DNA from 2 places in the Devosia sp. Root105 genome. Region 1 is predicted to be linked to the other one. Evidence: predicted binding sites of a transcription regulator. Region 1 holds the regulator's gene; the other holds the start of a gene.
What was found. The regulator LexA, encoded in region 1, represses DNA repair genes until DNA is damaged. The targets are predictions, from matches to a motif close to TGTTCNNNNTGTGTTCNG.
Positions count from the first base shown of each region.

Region 2: the regulator LexA is predicted to act here: its motif matches at 2,789-2,806, upstream of ASC68_RS01180 (DUF763 domain-containing protein).

Region 1 is NZ_LMCR01000016.1:98,264-105,494, forward strand. It holds gene ASC68_RS16480 (winged helix-turn-helix domain-containing protein) at 1-2,692, shown strand, start outside; gene lexA (transcriptional repressor LexA) at 2,842-3,564, shown strand; gene ASC68_RS16490 (2-dehydro-3-deoxygalactonokinase) at 3,835-4,740, shown strand; gene ASC68_RS16495 (2-dehydro-3-deoxy-6-phosphogalactonate aldolase) at 4,744-5,355, shown strand; gene ASC68_RS16500 (SMP-30/gluconolactonase/LRE family protein) at 5,352-6,224, shown strand; gene ASC68_RS16505 (beta-galactosidase) at 6,232-7,231, shown strand, end outside.
Region 2 is NZ_LMCR01000001.1:240,472-247,702, forward strand. It holds gene ASC68_RS01170 (mandelate racemase/muconate lactonizing enzyme family protein) at 1-542, shown strand, start outside; gene ASC68_RS01175 (hypothetical protein) at 671-1,453, opposite strand; gene ASC68_RS01180 (DUF763 domain-containing protein) at 1,491-2,753, opposite strand; gene ASC68_RS01185 (autotransporter domain-containing protein) at 2,987-5,650, opposite strand; gene ASC68_RS01190 (alpha-N-arabinofuranosidase) at 6,154-7,231, opposite strand, start outside.

The sequences.
Region 1 (7,231 bases):
CGTCGACGCCTCCCGCCACCTGCTGTTCGAGGACGACAAGCCGGTGCGTCTGGGCAGCCGCGCCATGGCCATTCTTCTCGCACTGCTGGAGCGACCCGGCGCCCTCGTCACCAAGGAGGAGCTGGTCCGGGTGGCGTGGCCCGAGACCTTCGTCGAGGAGGTGAACCTGCGCGTGCACCTCGCCGCCATTCGACGTGCGCTGCACGATTCCTCCACCAGGCCGGTTTACATCGCCAACGTTTCGGGCCGCGGCTATCGCTTTATCGCGCCGGTCGGCGGCAGAACGCCGGTTGCTCGCGCTGCCGACGGCCCACCCGCAACACTGCCAGGTAGCCTGGTCCAGTTGATCGGCCGTGACGAGGCGCTGCGCGCCGTTGCCGACATGGTCACGGCGCGCCGGCTGGTGAGCGTCGTGGGCCCGGGCGGCATCGGCAAGAGTTCGCTCGCTGCCGTGGCGGCGCAGCGGCTGGCCGGTCGCTTCGCCGACGGGGGCGCCTATGTCGACCTCTCCACGCTGACCGGCGGGCGCAGGGTCGAGCCGGAGTTGCTGCGGGCGCTCGCAGCGGGCAGCGGGGACCGGCCGGTGGATGTTCACAAACTGCTGCTGATCGACAGCTGTGACGCGCTGATCGAGGACGCCGCCATCGCGATCGAAGCCGTGCTGCGCCTGCTGCCGCGCCTCCACGTCCTCGCCACCAGCAGCGAGCCGCTGCGAGCTGCCGGAGAGCACGTCTATCGCCTGGCGCCGCTCGACCTGCCGGAACGCGACGATATCGGGCTGGACGAGGCCATGACCCACGCCGCGGTGCGCATGCTGATCGAGCGCGTCCAGGCCGGCAACGAAACCCTGCGCGGCAGCGACCGCGACGTCCGGCACCTCGTGGCCATCAGCCGCAAACTCGACGGCTTGCCGCTCGCCATCGATATGGCCGCCGCTCGTATCCAGGTGTTCGGGCTGCAGGAAGTGCGCACCCAACTCGAGCGCGGTATCGAGTTTCTGTCCGATGGCCGCCGCACCGTTGCGCCGCGCCACCGTTCGATGCGCGGGCTCTATGAGCTCAACCATGGCGCGCTCTCCGGCGACGAACGCATCGTGCTGCGGCGGCTGTCGATCTTCGCCGGCGCGTTCGACCTGGCTGATGCCTCTGCCGTGACCACCGACGGCGACCTCGATGATCGGCGCGTCATCGCCGCGCTGGGCGGCCTCGTGGCAAAGTCGCAGGTGCTCACCGCTCGGGGTGGACATGCAGTGCGATACCGTCTCTCCCGCCCCTTGCGCGCCTACGCCGCCGAACGGCTCGCCGCGTCAGAGGATTTGCCTCGGACGGCACGGCGTCATGCCGACCTCGCCCTGTCGCATGTCATCAATGCCCTCGAGGCGTGGCAGAAGCTGTCACGTGCCGAGTGGCTGGAACGGCATGGCGACCTGGTCGAGGAGGTCCGCGAGGCACTCGACCGGTGCCTTTCGCCGCATGGCGACCTGGACGCCGGCGCCCTCCTCGCGGCCCATGCGAGCCCCCTGCTGCTGCGGGGTGGCCACTATGACGAGATGCGTAGCCGCGCCGTGACAGCTCTACGGGCCGGAGCGCTTCTGCCAGCCAAACTGCGGTTCCGGCTGCATCTGCAACTGGCGACGCTGACGGAAGATCGCGCCGGTCCGCTGCGCATCGAAGGCCGGCACTTGCTCGAGGCGGCCCGCCTTGGCCGCACCATGGCCGCCGCATGGGCCGATGCGGAACTTCTGCTGGTCCGCTCGGCCCTGGCGCTGCGCACCGGTCACCTCCAGCGCTCCGCCGGGCTGTCGCAGGCGGCTCTTGCCAATGCCCGCGCTGCCGGACGTCGCGATCTGGCGCAAACCGCGGACCGGTTGCAGGCTGAGGCGCTGCACTATGCCGGCGACCATGCCGCCTCGGCCCGCCTCGCCAACGCCATGATCGCTGGCCCCGACTGGCAATTGCCGGCGCCGCTCGCCATTCTGACCTCCCCGCCGAGGGGCGCCCTGCGCGTCCTGGAGGCGCGCCGGCTGTGGCTGCTGGGCAAGCCCGACCAATCCCGCCACCTGCTGTTCGAGGCGCTGAACTTCGCGGCCGAGCAAGGTCCCTGGGCCCTCTGCGAAGCGATTGGCCTGGGCGCCTGCCCTTTGCTGCTGTGGTACGGCGAGGATGACCGAGCCGTTGGCTACATCACGCAACTGGAGCGCGCGGCCGAGCATGCCGGGCTGCCGCTCTGGACCTCATGGGCCGATCTCTACCGCAAGGTGATGATCCACATCGCCGTCCGCGAAGGCCGTCGCAGCGAAAGCGCCATCCTGTTGCAGCCGGCGAGCTTCCTGCAGGCCGAGACCTGGGTGACGCTCACCGGCTCGCTGCGCGGGCTGAAGCTCTCCCCCGAACACAGCAGCGGCTGGTGCCGACCCGAGATCCTGCGGGCCTTCGCCCTCGCGAGGGTCGCCGATGGCGATATCGAGGCCGGCACGCGGCTGCTGCGGGAGGCCATCGATCTCGCTCGAACCCAGGGAGCGCTCGCCTGGGAACTGAGGGCCACGATGAGCCTCGCACGCCTGTGGTCGAGGGACCGGCGGACTGCCGCCTACGAGCTCCTTGCCGGCACTCACCACGCCTTCACCGAAGGCAAGGCTACCTCGGACCTCCTTGCCGCCACGGCCCTCCTCCGCCGCCTCGCCAATGGGTGACAGCAGCGGCGTTCCTGGACCCGACACCTGCTCATTCCGCTCGCTGCGCCCCCAATCGTAACGCAATATTCACCGCTCGATTGCAGAACATAACTGGAACACGTATAACACGTTCAGTCTTTGTTCCGATTCTGCTCACGGAGCCGCCCATGCTTACGCGCAAGCAACACGAACTGCTGATGTTCATCCACGAGCGGATGAAAGAGTCCGGCATCCCACCCTCGTTCGACGAGATGAAGGACGCGCTCGACCTGAGGAGCAAGTCCGGCATCCATCGGTTGATCACCGCGCTGGAAGAGCGTGGCTTCATCCGGCGCCTGCCCAACCGGGCCCGCGCGCTCGAGGTGATCAAGCTGCCGGATTCGATGAACCCCTCGCTCGGTGGTCGCAAGGCCCGCTTCGAGCCCTCGGTCATCGAGGGTAACCTCGGCAAGGTGTCGGCGCCTCCGGCCCGCCCCTCGGCACCGGTGGTCAATGCCGACTCCTATCGGGCGGTGACGATCCCGGTAATGGGCCGCATCGCGGCAGGCACGCCGATCGAAGCGATCCAGACCCACAGCCACTCCATCATGGTGCCGCCTGAAATGCTGGGGCCTGGTGAGCACTATGCACTGGAAGTCCGCGGCGATTCGATGATCGACGCCGGCATCTTCGATGGCGACACCGTGCTGATCAAGAAGCAGGACGCGGCCTCGACCGGCGAGATCGTGGTCGCCCTCGTCGATGACGAGGAAGCGACGCTGAAGCGGCTTCGCCGCCGCGGCAACTCCGTTGCGCTCGAAGCGGCCAACCCGGCCTACGAGACCCGCATCTTCCCGCCTGACCGGGTGAAGGTGCAGGGCCGGCTGGTTGGCCTCTTGCGCAAATACTGACCTCCAGACCCACCGCCAATCGGGTCCTTGGGCCGGCAGCCTTGCCGGCCCTTTTTCTTATGAAACCGAACCTCCCCGCCGATATTTGCACTAGGGCCGGGCCGGCAAAGACGTTACGGTCCGCGCCGCCAAGGGAGGCTTCAGGCATCCTCGGGCAGCGCCTCCATGCAAATGGCCGTCGCGATCGTACCAGGAGAGTGGACAACCTTCCCGATCGCGCTTTAGCGGCATGGCGGTGCGCAGCAAACGTGCAGCGCCAGGGAGAAGGTTTTGGCAGCAGAGGTCGAATGGGTCGCCGTTGATTGGGGCACTTCCAATCTGCGCGCATGGGGCATCGACGCCGCCGGCGAGATCGCCTTCGCGCGCTCGTCGCCGGATGGCATGGGTCGCCTCAGCCGCGAACAATACCCCGATGTGCTGACCTCGCTGCTCAGCGGTGTCGCCGAGGATGTCGAAGACGTGCTGATCTGCGGCATGGCCGGCGCCCGCCAGGGCTGGATCGAGGCCCCCTATCTCGACGCGCCGGCCGAGCTTGGTCGCCTCGTTCAAGGCGCGGTGGCGCCCGACATGCCCGGTCCGCTCAACCCCCGCATTCTTCCCGGCGTCTGCCTGCGTGATGTCGGCGCCGAGGACGTGATGCGCGGCGAGGAAACCCAGTTGCTGGGCCTGTCATCGTTGCTCCCGGGCTTCTCCGGTCTGGCGGTGATGCCCGGCACCCACAGCAAATGGGCGCTCCTCTCTGGCACCAGGCTCGAGCGCTTCTCGAGCGCCATGACCGGCGAGATCTTCGAACTGCTGCGCACCCACTCGGTGCTGCGTCACTCGCTGGGTGGCGAACTCGAAGGCGAAGATCGGGAGCGCGGCTTCGAAGCAGGCCTCGATCAGGGGCTGGAACGTCCCGAACGGCTGACTGCCACGCTGTTCAAGGTTCGCGCCGGTTCGCTCCTCTCGGGACGCAGCGCACCATGGTGCGCCGGTTTCCTGTCGGGTCTGCTCATCGGCGCTGAAATCGGCGGCCAGCGCGATTGGATCGGCGCAGCCGAGATCCCCTTGGTCGGCAGCGTCGGCCTTTGCGGGCTCTACCAGATGGCCTTCGCCCGGCTGGGCGCCAGCACCCGCATCATCGACGCCACCGACGCCACCCTCGCTGGCCTCAAGGCTGCAAGACAGGCATAGACCATGACCCACCGACACATCATCGCGATCCTTCGCGGCATCACCCCTCCTGAAACCCTCGAAGTCTGCGACGCCCTGGTGCTCGCCGGCATCACCATGATCGAGGTGCCGCTGAACTCGCCGGAGGCGCTGCGCTCCATCGAGGATGCCGCCAAGGTGTTCGAGGGCCGGGCGCTGATCGGCGCCGGCACCGTGCTGAGCCGCGCCGACGTCGATGCCGTTGCTGATGCCGGCGGCCAGTTCGTCGTCTCCCCCGACACCAATCCCTCGGTGATCGGCGCCACCATCGAGCGCGGCATGACCTCGTATCCGGGCGTCTTCTCGCCCACCGACGCCTTCACCGCCATCCGCTCGGGCGCCACGGGCCTCAAGTTCTTTCCGGCCGAAGTGCTGGGCCCCAAGGGCATCAAGGCGATGAAGGCCGTACTGCCATCCGACATTCCGCTTTACGCCGTCGGGGGCGCCAATCCCGATAATTTCACCGAGTACTTCGCCGCCGGCTGCGCCGGCTTCGGTCTCGGCACCTACATTTTCAAGCCCGGCATGTCCGCCGCGGATGTGGCATTGCGCGCCACCGCGGCCGTCGCTGCCTATGACCAGGGAAAACCGCGATGAACACCAAGGCCGAGCTCTTTGTCGATAGCCGCTGCGAGCTGGGCGAAGGCCCGTTCTGGCACCCGCTGCTCGAGCGCCTGTTCTGGTTCGATATCCTCAACCAGACCATGCTGAGCGCCGGAACCGATGGCCACATCGTCGACCGCATCACCTTCAAGGACACCGTCAGCGCCGGCGCGGTGATCGACAAGCAGAGCCTTGCAATCGCCCAGTCGGGCGCCCTGCTCCGCTACGACTTCCTGACCGACACGACCTCGGTGATCGCCGAGATCGACGGCGACGTTCCGACCAACCGCACCAATGACAGCCGCGTCGACCGCACCGGTGGCTTCTGGATCGGCACCATGGGCCGCAAAGCCGAAGCGGGTGTCGGCGGCGTCTACCAGTACCGTGCCGGGCAGACCACCAAGGTGATCGAGAACATCCGCATCCCCAACTCGATCTGCTTTTCGCCCGACGGCCGCACCGCCTACTTCACGGACGCCGGCAAGATGATCGTCAAATGCGCCACCGACCCGGAGACCGGCCTGCCGGCCGGGCCGTGGGAAGACTTCTTCACCATGGACGGCCCTGGCGGCGCCGATGGCTCGGTGGTCGACTCCGAGGGCTATCTGTGGAATGCCCGCTGGGGCGGCGGCAAGGTCATCCGCATCTCGCCCGACGGCAAGCTCGACAAGGTGGTCGAGGTGCCCGGCGTCAGCCAGGTGAGCTGCCCGGCCTTTGGCGGCAGCGACCTCAAGACCCTCTACATCACCACGGCGCGCGAACACATGACGCCCGCAGAGATCGAACGCGAGCCGCATGCGGGCAGCGTTTTCGCCGTGGCGCTCGACGTGCCCGGCATCGCCGAACCCTTCCTCAAGCTCTGAGTTTCACGTGTCTTTTCCCGCTGTCGGCGTCTGCTACTACCCCGAACACTGGCCCGTCGAATGGTGGGAGGATGACGCGCGCCGCATGGCGGAAATCGGCATCCAGTATGTCCGCATCGGCGAGTTCGCCTGGTCGCGGCTCGAGCCCAGGCCGAACGAGATGGACTTCGGCTGGCTGGTGGCTGCCATGGATGTGCTCGGCAAGCATGGCCTGAAGGTCATCGTCGGCACGCCCACGGCCACGCCGCCGCGCTGGCTGCTCGACAAGATGCCCGACATGCTGGCGGTCGACCGTGATGGCCGGCCGCGCGGCTTTGGTTCGCGGCGACACTACGACTTCTCGCATCTGGGCTATCGGCGTGAATGCGCCCGCATTACCCGGCTGCTGATCGACCAGGTCGGCCAGCACCAGGCGCTCGCCGGCTGGCAGACCGACAACGAGTATGGCTGCCACGACACCGTGCACTCCTACTCCAAAGCCGCCGCGCTTGGTTTCCGGCTCTGGCTGAAAGACAAGTACAAGTCCATCGATGCGCTGAACACCGCCTGGGGCAACGTGTTCTGGTCGATGGAGTACAACAACTTCGAGCAAATCGACCCGCCGAACCTGACGGTGACCGAGGCCGCGCCGGCAGCCTGTCTCGATTTCCGCCGCTACTCCTCCGCGCAGGTCGCTGCGTTCAACAAGACGCAGTACGACCTGATGAAGGCCGCACGTCCAGATCTGCCGGTGATCCACAACTTCATGGGCCGCTTCACCGAGTTCGATCACTACGAAGTGGCCGAGACCCTCGATGTGGCGAGCTGGGACTCCTACCCGATCGGCCATCTCGCGGTTTCCAATGAATCCGACGAAGTGAAGGCTGCGTATTTCCGCCAGGGCGAACCGGACGCGCAGGGCCTGCAGCACGACATCTACCGTGCCGTCGGCCATGGCCGCTGGTGGATCATGGAGCAGCAACCCGGTCCGGTGAACTGGGCCGAGTACAACCCCGATCCCCTGCCCG
Region 2 (7,231 bases), on a different contig from region 1:
AGTTCGCCAATGCCGTCGAAAAATACAACATCATGTGGCTCGAGGACATGCTCACCGGCGACTACGTGCCGTGGGTCAACCCGCAGGCCTATCGTGAGCTCACCAACTCCACCACCACGCCGATCCATACCGGCGAGCAGATCTACCTGCGCCACAACTTCAAGGAACTGATCGAGACCCAGGCGGTGCGCGTCGTCGGTCCGGATCCGGCCGATATCGGCGGCATTGCCGAGCTCAAGTGGGTGGCCGAGCACGCCTATATGCACTCGATCATGATGGCGCCGCACGGCACGGCGAATGGCCTGCTCGGTCTCGGCGCGCTGATCAATGTCTGCGCCACGCTGCCGGCCAACTATATCGCCTTCGAGTATCCGTCGGCCTCCGACGAGTTCTGGAACGAGATCGTCACGGGCCTGCCCTCCGGACCGATCGTCGTCGACAGCCATGTCGACCTCTTGCCGGGCCCCGGCCTCGGCCTCGACATCGATGCCAAGGCGGCCAAGCGCTACCTCAAGGAAGAGGACGCCGGCTTCTTCGACTGATCGTCGGCGGTATTGAGTGCGGGCCGGGCGGATGGTCTCCGCCCGGCCCGTTCATTTTCTGCTGTTTGAGTGCGGCTTTCCCCAGTGACCGGTGTCATCCGGCGCAGGCCGCGAGCAGGCACCCCAGCTCACGGCTCCAGCGGATGCTGCATCCAGACGTTGGGTTCCTCATACAGCCCGGTTCCGGCAGAGCAGTCGACGACGAGTGGCGCCAGGCCACCCGGCAGGTGGAAGCGGCCCGAGACCGGAAAGCGGAGACCGGTCCAGTCCGTCCATTGTGACAGCGGTGCCGCCACGGTCATCGAGCGGGGCGCGACCTTGACGATGCGGGCCCCCAGTTGCCAGTGCTTGCGCACCCAGGGATCGAACGGAGCGCCGCTGTCGGTCGTCCAGCCCAGATAGTCGGCGAACGAGGTCAGCGGGTAGCTCGGCTTCCGTGTCGGACGGACCGGCGCCACCAGCGCCTGCAAGCCGTCCTTTGTGGCGCGGGCCTTCATGTTGCGCAGCAGACGCTCGGCCAAGTCGGAGCCGCGAAGCTCGGGCGCCACGACGATCGACAGCGCCGAGAGCGCGTTGACGGGCCGGCCGGCGACAAAGGCCTCCACGCCGGCGCTGAGCACCGCATCCCAGCCGTCATCGGACAGGGACGCATCGTCCTCGGGCTGCGCCCAGGCGAAGGGAATGCTGTTGGAGCTGGCCACGACCTGTTCAGCTCCGCGGGGCCCGGTGCGCAACACGACGAACTGGAAGCGGGACAGGCCGGCATCGAACAGGCGATCCCAACACTCGATGATCGCCCGGTCGCCGTCGATGAAGGCCGGCCAGACCGGCGCTGCAAGCTCGGCGAATGCCGGGATCAGGTCCGGCCGCTGCTCGGCCGAAACGAGGGTGAACTGATCATCGGTAGACATGCTGATCTCTCGGGCGTCCGCTGGTCAGACCCGATCGCTATACCCGCATCTTGGCCCGGGCATAAGCGCTGGGCAGGTCATCGAACACCGTGCGGCCGCCATATTCGGGAGACCGGCGCCGCTCCTCGGCAATGAACTCGTTAAAGCTCGGGCCGGTGGCGCCGGCCTCGAGCTGGCGCGATTGCCGGTCGAGCCGCTTGATCGCGTCGAGTTCCTCGTCACGGCCGAGCCTCGCCTTGCCGACCGCCGATTTCAGCACCCGGATGGTCTCGTCATAGACTTTCAGCGGTACCGGGAACGGATGGCTGTCCTTGCCGCCATGCGCCATGGCGAAACGGGCCGGGTCGGCGAAGCGGTGTGGTGCGCCGTGCACCACCTCGGCCACCTGGGCCAGCGCCCGCACGGTGCGCGCGCCAACGCCGGGCACCAGCAACAGCTCGGTGAAATCGGCGGGCGCCCGATCGGCCGCCGCGGCGAGGCTGCCGTGCAGGCGGCGCAGCATCACGTCCTTGGGGCGGATATCGTGGTGCTCCGGCATCACCAGATGCGGCAGCATGAGCTGATCGTCTTCCACCGGCGTCGGTTCGGCGATCCCCTCGATCCGACCGACCTCGCGCACGATGGCATCCGGTCCCATGCCGCCCAAGATATCGACCTGCGAACTGCGCGAGCGCGCCGCCCGAACATCGGTCAGGTTGACGATCGTCCCCTGCCCCGCTCCTTCGATCGCCGCATGCGGCTGCTCGACGAAACTGCGCAGCCCCGCGGAGCGCCAGTGGTAGCGCCGCGCAGTTTTCGTATCGCCCTTCATGCCCTGCTGCACCACCACCCAATGACCGTCATCGGCGACGATGAAACCGTGGAGGTAGAGTTCGAACCCGTCCTGCACCGCGGCGCTGTCGACCTTGGCGACCAGCCGGCTGGCCTTGGCCAGAGCGGCCCCATCGAAGCCGACGCGGTTGCCGATCGCCACCAGTTCGTCCGGGGTTTTGCGCGAGTGCCGGCCGCGTCCGCCGCAGACATGCAGGCCCAGTTCGCGCTCCAGCGGCCGGAGGCCGCCCTTCAGCGCGCCGATCACGCTGGTGGTGATGCCGGAGGAGTGCCAATCCATCCCCATCACCGCACCGAACGACTGGAACCAGAACGGATGGGCCAGCCGGCTCAGCAGCTCGTCGCGGCCATATTCCATGACGATGGCCTGGCAGATCACCGCGCCGAGCCGTGCCATGCGTTCGCTCAGCCATTTCGGCACCCGCCCGCCATGCAAGGGCAGATCGGCGCTCCCGCCTCGATTGGCCATGGGGTGTTTTCCTTGTTCGCCCACGATTGTAGCATGGGAACAAAAGAGAAACAAACTGACTGCGAGCCGGAGCTATGCTCAGCCTCCCCTCCCCACCGGATGTCATCCCGGCGAAAGCTGGGACCCATCCTTCCGCTGGCGCAGGCTGTGAGTTGGGTCCCAGCTTTCGCTGGGATGACATCGAGTAGGTGGAACGTACTGGGGGCAGCCCGCACCGACCCTGGGGCCGCGTCTCAGAACCTCCCCGACAGCGTGAGCTTCACCGCCTGGGCCGATTGCGCGCTGCCGAACTGGCCCTGGTAGCCGAGATCGAGGCTCACGCCCGGCGCCAGCTCGGTGCCGAGCCCGGCTTCGAGCAGCAATGCGGTGTCATCCGGCTTGACCCCGCTCACCGTGAATGGCGTGCCGCCGGCAAAACCGTGCGTGGCGGTCGGCTGGTCGCCGGTGGTGCGCTGCAGCGCGATGCTGCCGCGAGCGGCGACCACCAGGCCATCACCGAGCACGAAGCGGCGCGCCGCCTTGAGACCGGCGGTCAGCACTGCCGCCCCGATGTCTTCTGAAGCGCCGCTCAGGGCCGCGTTGCCGCCGCTCTCGCCGTAACGCCCGCCCGACTGGCCGATCAGCGCGGCGCGGACAAACGGCGTCAGCGTCACCTCACCGAGTTCGAACGCATAGCCGAGTTCGCCGAACAGTTGCGCCGTCGTCGTAGCGTAGTCCGTCGTGACCGTCTCGCTGAAGCCGGTGAAGCTCGGGGTGCGGGTCACCGACACCTGGTTCGAAGCCAAACCGGCGCCGAATGCCAGCCGTACTTCGCCCAGCGCCGCGCCGCCATAGAGGCCAAGCTGGTAGGTGGTCGCTTCGGCCCGCGAGTCCCGCTCGGGCAGGTCGACCGCGACCCCACCGATCCCCGCCAATACGCCGAGGAACACCTCACGGCTCACCAAGCCGTCAGCGCCGAGCAGCAAGCCGCCGGCACCGAAGTCGAAGCCGGCGGCGTTGCCGTCGCCATCCACCGTGCCGGCGCCGCCGTAGCCGCGGGCCCAGACGTTGCGCGCGCCGACCTGGCTTTCGGCAAGCGCGGCGAATGCGGCATCGACCCGGTCCAGGCCTACGTCACGCGGGTGTCGGCTGGCATCGGCCAGGGCCCGCAACAGTGAGGCATGCACCTCGCCCGAGAGATCGTCGAAGGCCTCGAGCGCATCGGCGGTGTTCAGCGGCACCACGACATCGAACAGCGGGCTCGATGGCAGCGCCTGTAGCGCGGTGGCGGTGGCGAGTTGGTTTGGCGTCTCGGCGATCGCAGGGAGGTTGGCGATCGCCGAAACGCGCAGCCACACCTCGCCGGGTGTGTCGTAGTCGAGCACGAACTGCAGGAACGCCGAGTCGTCGACGAGGCCGGTGAACGCGCCGTTGACGCTCGAGGCGGTGAGGATCTGATAGGCGCTGCCCAGCGCATAGGAGCCGCTCGCGGCCGTGACGCTGACCGTGCCGCCGGCCAGCATGGCGACGCCCGAGACGGCGAGATGCCCGGCGGCCGCCGCGGGCGTAACGCCGACCCTGAAGGTGCCGCCCGCCTCGTTGGCATAGCTGCCGCTGACGTTCAGCGTGCCGGCCGAGACGTCGACGGTGCCGGCATTGTTCACCGCGCCCGCCAGCGTGCCGGTGCCCTTGACCGTGCCGAGCGCCCGGATCTCGATCGTCGGACTGGTGAGCGTGCCCAGAATGCTCAGCACGCCGGCCTGCACCTCGGCACTGGTCGAAAAGCTGCCGGCGTCGTTCAGCGTCCAGGCGCTGCCCTGCATGGACAGGGTATCGAAGTTGAGGAACTTGGCGACGCTTTCGCTGCCGGTTCCGAGAAGGATCAGGTTGTCGGTGCCGGTGCCGCCCTTTACCAGCCCGTTGAGCACCGAGCCGGTATCGAGCTTCAGGGTGCGGGTGCTGCTGCCGTTGAAGTTGATGGCGTTGACGGCGCCGGTGATGGTGCCAGAGTTGGTCACCGTGCCGGCGGCGTTGAGGTAGAGCCCGTCGCCCGCTGCCGACCTGATGGTGCCGGAGTTGAGGAAAGTGCCGCCGCCGGTCGCCTCCACTGCCTTGGAACTGGCGCTGCTGCCGGTCGATTCGACGGTGCCGGCATTACTGAACGTCAGCACCCCGGTGGCGCTGGCATAGACGCCATTATAGCCGCCCTTGATCACGGCGCCGGCGTTGTTGGTGATGATGCTCGGCCCACCCTGCACGAACACGCCGGTGGAGAAGCCGGTCAGCCGCGTGTTGATGATCGAGCCCGAGTTGATCACCGTGCGCTCGCTGCCCTGGCCGATCGATACGGCGTTGCCGGAACTGTTGCCGGTGATCACGCCGGTGGCGGTGTTGGTCACTGAGCCGCCGAACTGCAGCAGCACCAGGTCGCCGCCGGCGACGACCTGGGTGATGGTGCCGGAATTGACGACGACGCCCGGGCCGACGCCGGGGTTCCCGCCGCTGGGGAACTTGCCGATGCTGATACCGCTGCTGGTGGCGTTAATGGTCGCGCCCAGCTCGTTGACCACGGTGCCGCCGCCGAGCAGCGTGATGGCATTGCCGCCGGTAACGAGGCCAGAATTGGTGACCATGGAGCCGGCGCCGTCGAGCTTGATCTGCCCGGTGACGCTGCCGTGGTTGCCAAGCGTCCAGGTGCCGGTGCCGCTTACCGTCGGCCCGCCCAGGGTGTTGCTGACCGCGACGCCCGAGAGGATGTCGACCGTGGTACCGGCATAGAGGTTGAGGTTCACCCCGGTGGTGGTGCTGGTGGAAATGTCGACATCGGCCGCCCGTGCCGGCGCCAGCATCATGGCGAGCGACAGCTCGACTGCCAGCGTTGCGGCGAACAGGCGCCGCCAACCCCCCGAAGACCCCATTGCCCCACTGCCCGAACCCGACCAAGTGGATCGAGCCTAGAAGGGCTGCCGCGGCCGGCGTAGCTGGTCACTCGGGGCAGGCCGGGGCAACTCGGGGCGATGCCCTCAGATGGCCCGCGCCGACGCGCCAACGATGTGCCTCAGCGGTAACGGCAGCCGAGGCCGGCGCTGGTCCCGGCCAGCGGGCGGTATTCGCAGCCGACCCAGCCGTCACAGCCGAGCTCGCGGAGCACGAAGCTGTAGTTGATCAATTTCGCCACAGCATGGGTCTCGCTGCAGCGGCGGACCCAATCATGCTTTGCGGATGGGGGCAAAGGCTAATGCACGTCCGGCGCGGGCTGACCCCCACCATTGATCCCTCCCCCTAAACATGGGGAGGGAGACGCTCTCACGAATGCCAGTGTTTTGGTCTCCCTCCCCCTGTTTGGGGGAGGGGACAGGGGTGGGGGTCAGCCCGCACCGGTGCTTGACGGACGACGGCCGGGGCCGCCGTGCGGCAGGCCTCAGACCTTCACGCGGATCATCTGGTAGGAGTGGGGCTGGAGCTTCACACTCAGCACCTTGCCGTCGACCTTGGCGCCCGAACCCTTGGACGGGGCGACATTGGTCTGCTCGGTGGCAGTGTTGACGGCGCGCAGGTTCGCGTGGGTCATCACCTGGTGGTCGATCACCGTTGCAGCGCCAAAGCCTTCGAGGCTCAGGTCGACATCGATCGCTTCGGTGGCGTGACGGTTCACTGCGAAGAAGCTGATGGTGCCATCTTCCTGGTTGTGGACACCCGAGACGTCGACATAGCCGATATTGTCGCCGTGCTCCGCGTCATAGCCGGGGGTGTTGATCGCCAGCTGCAGCGCCGTGCCGCGGCCATAGACCGAGGCGAAATAGTACGGGTAGTAGATGGTCTGCCGCCAGGCCTGCCCCTTGGGGTCGGTCATGATCGGCGCGATGACGTTCACCAGCTGGGCGATACAGGCGAGCTTCACCACGTCGGAGCGGCGGATGAAGGTGTTGAGGATCAGGCCGACCTGCAGCACATCCTCGAAGTTGTAGATGTCTTCGAGCAGGCGCGGCGCATGCGGCCAGCCGTCATTGCCATCGAGGATCTTACGATCCTGCTTGTTGGAGTGGTACCAGACGTTCCACTCGTCGAAGCTGATATAAACGTCGTGCTTACTGCGCTTCTTCGACTTCACGAAGCTGATGGTCGAGGCCACCGTGGCGATGTAGCGGTCGAGCTTTTCGTTGAGCGCCAGGTAGTTGGCAGTGTTCTTGGCCAGCACCTCAGCGGTGCCGCCTTCGGCCAGGGCACGCTCGTTCTCGCGGTTGGCGAAGTACATGTGCAATGAGATGTGGTCGACATTGTCGTAGGTGTGCTCGAGCACCTCGCGTTCCCAATCGGGATAGGTCGGCATGTTCGCATGCGACGAACCGCAGACGATCAGCTCGAGCTTCTTGTCGAAGGCACGCATGGTCTTGGCGACTTCGTTGGCGAGGCGGCCATATTCGTGGGCGGTCTTGTGACCGACCTGCCAGGGGCCGTCCATCTCGTTGCCGAGGCACCAGAGCTTGACGTTGAACGGA